2 regions of the Leptospira meyeri genome follow, and region 1 is predicted to be linked to the other one. Evidence: riboswitches for the same ligand, from Rfam matches in the RefSeq annotation. Region 1 holds a riboswitch; the other holds the start of a gene.
What was found. A riboswitch is a leader RNA that binds a small molecule or an ion and turns the genes downstream of it on or off. The one in region 1 is predicted to bind cobalamin.

Region 1 (3,423 bases):
AGTTAGCCAAAAAATTGGAGAAATCGCAGGAACCATTGCGATTGTCACAAATTCCTTCCGGACTCACTAACAAAAATTAAACGAATGTCTCAAAAGGATAAGACTCTCGGTTAAAGTTTTTAGAAATTCAGAAAAAGAACCAAAAAATAGAATTGATCGATTAGGCATGGGTTCCCTGTTTGGTTCCTATGTCCTTATCCCCTTCTCAAAACCATAGAAAACAAATCAGAGACAAATCGAATTTCTTAATTTTTTTTATATTACATATAACTTTAATTAGCTGTAAATTCCAATTACAAACCAACTCGCAAAAAGACTCAATTATAAACTTATTCCTTATCGACTTACTCTCAAATCAGTTGAGTGCCACAGAGTTACAAGGGGTTGTTAGAAAGAAAATTGGTACACTTCCTAATTTCATCCCTGGTTCAGAATCTGATTCAATGGAAAAAATTGCCTTGGGGAACAAATTATTTAGAGATAATAAACTTTCCTCTAACCATGTTCAGTCCTGTCTCACTTGTCATCCGTTAGACGGGAATGCAGCCGGAATGGATCGACAATCTACTTCAAGAGGAACATTCGGCCAAATTGGAAAAAGGAATACTCCGACCATTCTTAATGTTGGTTTTTTACCTTTCCTTTTTTGGGATGGAAGACGGGATACATTATACAACCAAGCTATTGATCCATTTATTAATCCATTGGAAATGTCTTTACCTTCCGATACAGAATTGCTGACACGAATCCAAAACGACCCAAGCTATACTTCTTTTTTTGCAAATGCTTTTCCGGAATCTCCAAGTCCGAGCATTCATTCCATTCGTCTTGCCTTGGTTGCTTTTGAAAGATCTCTTGTTTCAAAATCTCGATTCGATGATTTCGTTGAATCCAATGTACGGGCACTTGAAAACTATGAAATAGAGGGACTAAGAATATTTTTAGATGTTGGATGTAACAACTGTCATACCAAAAATCTACTGGGGGGATCCCAATTTTCAAAGTTAGATTCAAAGTATTCTTACAACCCGAATGATTTTGGTAGGTCAGAGTTTACCGGAAACCCTGCGGATGATTTTTACTTTAAAGTTCCTCCGTTACGTAATGTTGCACTGACTCCGCCCTATTTTCATGATGGAAGCGTTCCTTCATTGAAAGAGGCAGTAAGGCGAATGAATCAGTACAATCTGAACCGTACAATCAATGATTCAGAAATTGAATTGATCGTTTCATTCCTGAAGTCTCTATCAGACAAAACAAAGATAAACTAATTGAATTGACAAATAATATCGTGTTTGGAACTCTGGCATTACCTTCAGGGAGGAAACAGGTGAAATTCCTGTGCTGACCCGCAACTGTGATGCACCAAATATAGTATAAGCTGTATTAGGTGATAAGCCAGATCTTCCCCGCAATGTTTTCTCGTGGATTGGGAACTTTGCACACTTACGGTATTTGTATCAACATATACTGTAAAGGGGCCCCGAAGGTAAACTCGGGGCACCCGTATGGAAAAAACACTACTTACATATCTATTTATAGATTTTAAGATTTCTCGTCTTCTGACTTGGATAAACCTATTTCCTGTCCGTGTTCCCCTAAATTCAAACCAAGATTTAGGAGAATCTAAATGAAAATTTCACTTAAGCTAACAATCATAATGTTGTTTGTACTCTTTGCCACAGCATGTGCAGATAGTGGCAAAGTAGATAAATCGGAAGCAGACAATAATCTAGTATTAGGTCTATTGAAAACAGCAGAGGCATCTGCCAAAGAAGCAGGCCAAATTGAAATTAGAGGAACATACTTTCAAGCTAGCTGTTCTGCTGGAACATGTAACACTCCAGGTTCCAACACAGTTTCAATTCAATCCAATTTCGGAACCACTACGGGATATCTATACGTTGATTATGTAAATGGAGCAGGAACTTCAACCTATCGAGTCAACGCTGAAATCGTGGAATTTAACAACACAGAACGAGTGCTTTATTACAAACCAAAAAACAGTGCCAATATTTCGGCTTTAATATGGACTATCACTTCTGAAAATGAAATTTTAATTTGTGATGTATTTAACGGCAAACCGTCGTTAACTGAAACTAAAACAGACCTAGCCTCAAGAAAAGCATCTGGAACAGTTCATACAACAAATCCCAAAGCAGCAGGCTGCAATGGATCATTTGCCTTTAATTTCTTAACTAGAACTTTTTAAATTCAAAAATTTTGCCTTTATTCATTTGGATAAAGGCAAAGAGGAGACGATTCATGGGTCAGTTTCAAATTAAATCAATAATATCTTTGTTATTTATCACTTTGGCTTTTTCACAATGCTCTGAGAAAGAAAATAATAATGAGCTCATACTAACATTACTAGCACTACCACTAACAAACTCTTCATCAGTGGGTCCGTGCCCACCAACAACTCTTCCAACAACGATCCCCATTGCAAATACTGTAGTCGCAGCCAATTCCACAGTGAGTGGATTTAACGTTTCATCTAAAGCAACCAATGGTATTTGTGGTGGGGGGGAATTTTCCGGATCTTTGGATGTTTATGCATTAAATTTAACAGGTGCTGGGGCAACGATTATTCTATCTTGGGCAGGAAAGACGGTTAAAAATGTTACTGGAATTGATTTTATAGTGTATGAAAATCCCTTTAGAGTTTCAGAAACTAGCGATCGTTATGCGTTTGATCCAATGGTAGTTCAAGTTTCTTTCGATGGAACAAACTATTGTGGATTTGATTTGAGTGGTTTCAATCCTTCAGTGGCAGATAGTAATAAAATCTCTTCTTGGCCGGGATTTGGTGGTCTAAGACCTGTTATTTATAATATGGCAACAAAGCCATTTACCTTAGATGAATTATTTACCTCTTCAGGCAGTGGTTTTTTAGTCGGAGGTGGTGATGGATTCAATCTTGATGATTTAATCGTCGGTGGACCCGGTGCCAATTGTGATATGACAGCTCGTTCAAATATCCAAACCAATGGATTTAAATTTATTAAAATGATTTCTGCCTCAGCAGTTACAAATCCAAATACAGGATCTGGTTATGTATACCCACATTCTTATAACAACGGGTCGGATATTGATGGAGTGGTTGCTAAGTATATTGAATGAATCCAACTCTCACTACATTAGAATTTATGCTAATTTGTAAGTAAGAGTTGGATGTGTATCGAAGAACCAGTGATTGAGTCGTTATTTCTTTCTACGACTCGACTTTCTCTCGGATCCACCACCGGAGCTAGTAGTGGAAGATACTTGAGGTTTGGTTTTGTTAGATTTAACTTCATTTCCAAACATATCTACCTCGGCTCTTTGCTCCTCACCAATTTTTTTGTATTCTTTCGGCGAAGATTCATCTTGATTGCGATCCGATTCAGTCACTTCTATTTTTAATAGGAAAGAAACTACTTC
Region 2 (3,423 bases), 210 kb from region 1:
GGATTTGAATCCGGCGAAATTCCTTACCCAAAAAATGAATACCCTGCCATTGCACGAATGATGTGGAGTTGGATGTATGGAGTAATTGTTTTGGATATGACTGGAATGCTTCGGAAAAGAAAAGGTTCAGGAAATCCCATTGAAGAAGGGATTTCCTATTTTCAAAAACTTTTGAGTAAAAAAGAAATCTAACCCACTGGAGATATTTCCAACCCATCGTTTTCATCATCTAACATTTCTTCGGTTGTTTCTGAAACTGAAACGGATGTTCCTTTATCTTTCAAACGAATGAGTTCACTTCGGATGTAGCTGATGGTTTCGGGTGCATCATTTACTTCCCAAATTGGATTTCCAACGGACAATCGAATGGGTTTATTTAAATTGTAAGCATCAAGATACAACGGAATGATTGGTAAATTGTATCGTTTACTTAAAACGACCATACCTGGATATAATTTTCGACTTTTTCGAAATCCACGGTACCAAGTGCCTTCGGGAAAAATACCAATCCCTAAATTGCCACGCCCTATCCTACGTTTAAAGTCTTTGATCGTTGTTGGATCAGACTCACTTCGGTTGAGTGGAATCAGATCAATTGACTTTACAATTCCTTTTACCATTTGTTCTTTTCTGTGTAACCATTTTCTTTTTTTTCCCTTGTTGGAAACTCCAGAATCATAACTAGTGAGTGCGGTAGTATAAATTCCATACCGTTTGAGAACCCCTCGAATCACAAAGGCATCATAAGGCATAGTAATCGCTTTTAAAAACTTATTTCTTGGTTTGATATGATTTGAAATCAAAATGGCAGATTTTCCATTTAACTTGCGTAAGATATGGTCGTTTTGAATTTCAACTTTTTTGTGTCCGTACTTCAAACGCATTGGTTTCACCACAATCTACATCAGCACAAATCCAATTGATCTTCCTACATAATAGAACATAACTTTTCCTCTTATATAGTCAGTGCCTAAAAATCCAAATTGGTTGCAAAAGTTTACTCAAGATTTTAGCTACAATTTCAAGTCATTTCTGTTTCAAATTAACCTTTCCCGCAGTATAATGTGGGCTTTAAAAATTTGACAATTCCCCCTTTCACAAAATTCTGGGAAATACCTTCAGGGAGGAAACAGGTGAGATTCCTGTGCTGACCCGCAACTGTAATCCAAATCAAAGTTTGGTGAGCCAGATCTTCCCCGTAAAGTTTACCTCGTGGCCAGGGGACTTTACACACTGATTCCAAATGTCTCCCATTTGGATAAGGGGCCCCGAAGGCATCGGGGCACCCGAAACAATCACAAACAATATTTGTATTTTAAGTTCCTATACTTAAAAGTTAACTACAGTTTGTTTATTTTTGGCCGGAGTTCCCCAAATTTTAAATCATTAGGAGACTTCTATGAAAAGAACTTTCAAAACCACAGCCCTATCCTTGATCCTTCTCGCACAACTAGTCGCATGCCAAACAGAAAAACAAGTTTCTGAATCAGATGCAAATAACAAACTTTTAGTTGGACTACTTGCAGGTAGCGCCGTCTCTACGTCTTTTTTATTGGAATACAACGGACAGTGGAACGCTGGTTATACGTATAATGCCAGCGGACAAATGACAGGAACTCCGAACGGACGACTCATCATCGCCACAAATCCGGATGGATCAGGAAGTATCATTTCTGGATTCAATTCCAATGCAAACTACTTTGGTGGTGGAGATACAACCTACCGAATCATTTCCTTTGATAAGGCAACTCGTAGACTTTATTACCAAAACACACCTGGTGGAAATAATTTTGCAAACTCAACTTTTGGAAGAATCGATTATACTCCAGTCACAACATCAGGTTGCGAACTTGGTGCCTCAAAATGTTTTTATTTTTGTGAAGCCGTTTCTGGAAAAGCAACACTTGCAGAAGTACAGGCAAGTACTGTCACAAGCAATTCTACCAATTATGCAACCAACGGATGTGGTGGATTTACTTTCAGTAGAGCTCTTTCACGAACTGAAAACTCAACTTGGACTGGACTTTAAAAAATAGTTTCTAAAACTGGGAGATGTGATGCAAAAAAATTTAAACACAAAAACGTTATGTCTAATGTTCTTTGTGATTTTTGTATCCATCTCCTTTTGCAAACCATCACCTTCGGCAACAGCGGAAGAGAACCTAGTAGCCTTATTGCCTTTGCTTAACGCAGCAAGCAGCGCGAGTTCTTGTCCAAAATCCCCTCTTCCCTCGGATATATATCTTGCTACAACGGTTGTCAGTGCAAGTGCCAATGTCTCTGGGTTTTCCGACTCAAACAAAGCAATCAATGGAGTCTGTGGTGCCGGCGAACTTGTGGGATCTCTGGATGTTTATGCATTAGACATCACAGGACCAGGTGCCTCCATCGTTCTTAGTTGGGGAGGAAAAACGGTAAAGAATGTATTTGGTGACGACTTTATTGTTTATGACAATAGCTTTCGTATTTCCGATGAAACCAATACCTATGCAATGGACCCATCTGTGATTCAGGTTTCGATTGATGGAGCGAATTACTGTGGATTTAACCCTAGTTATTCGGGAGCAAATGTCAACTTAATGGACAGTTGGACAAAATTCGGTGGACTCCGACCTGTTTACTTCAATATGACAACTAAACCATATTCCAATGAAGATTTATTCATTAATACAGGTGGATTGTTTTTGTTAGGTGGTGGAGACGGTTTCGATTTAGACCAACTTGACCCAGCAGATCCTAATGATATCAATTGTAATGCCGCACTCGTCACCAATATCCAAACGAATGGATTTAAATTTATTAAAATTACATCTGCAAGTTATGTGGATAATCCAGGAAATCCTGGAAACAAATTCCCTTGGCCTCCAGGTAGTTATAATGGAAGCGATATTGATGGTGTGGTGGCCCGAGATATTCAGTAATTCTATGGTCACTTGATTAGATCCATAACACCTTCGAAGTTCTCCTAAAAAAAACAGAAAAAAACGATACGTATTTCAGTTGACCGATCTTTAAAAAAAGGTTCTTTTTTTAAAACCACTTCGGGCGCGTATCTATTTTTAGCAAAAACCTATACGCACATGAGATGTCTCCATACGGCAAACGGACTCATCTCAAACGGGGCTAGAGGGTCTTGTACAATCGTGTGAAATTCGTGGCCAATTTAGAGACACATATCTACCAAAAATAAAGGGAGGCAAATTTGAATCAAAAGACACCCACCATTATCGGAGATTATCACACCATTCCAGAAAATTTGCCTGCCGATGGCCAACTTCGATTGATTTTCCAACCAATTGATATGACAACTTATTGGAGAAGGTGCGGACTCACCGCAAACTTTGTAGCAGGATTTTATTCCTATTGTTACGAAGCAAGTGAAACCAAGGCAAACTCTCTTTCTACGATCATAAACGAACTTTT

Region 2: it holds a riboswitch for cobalamin, as region 1 does, so the genes downstream of both, CLV96_RS13120 (hypothetical protein) here and CLV96_RS13990 (hypothetical protein) in region 1, are expected to answer to the same signal.

Annotation. Positions count from the first base shown of each region.
Region 1 covers NZ_SORO01000001.1:2,985,155-2,988,577, reverse strand. Annotated here, with positions in the region: gene CLV96_RS14000 (methyl-accepting chemotaxis protein) at 1-70, shown strand, start outside; gene CLV96_RS13995 (cytochrome-c peroxidase) at 189-1,271, shown strand; cobalamin riboswitch at 1,280-1,426, shown strand; gene CLV96_RS13990 (hypothetical protein) at 1,631-2,212, shown strand; gene CLV96_RS13985 (LIC_13355 family lipoprotein) at 2,266-3,123, shown strand; gene secA (preprotein translocase subunit SecA) at 3,205-3,423, opposite strand, start outside.
Region 2 covers NZ_SORO01000001.1:2,776,986-2,780,408, reverse strand. Annotated here, with positions in the region: gene CLV96_RS13130 (TetR/AcrR family transcriptional regulator) at 1-192, shown strand, start outside; gene CLV96_RS13125 (lysophospholipid acyltransferase family protein) at 189-884, opposite strand; cobalamin riboswitch at 1,090-1,215, shown strand; gene CLV96_RS13120 (hypothetical protein) at 1,400-2,029, shown strand; gene CLV96_RS13115 (LIC_13355 family lipoprotein) at 2,058-2,921, shown strand; gene CLV96_RS13110 (slr1658 superfamily regulator) at 3,203-3,423, shown strand, end outside.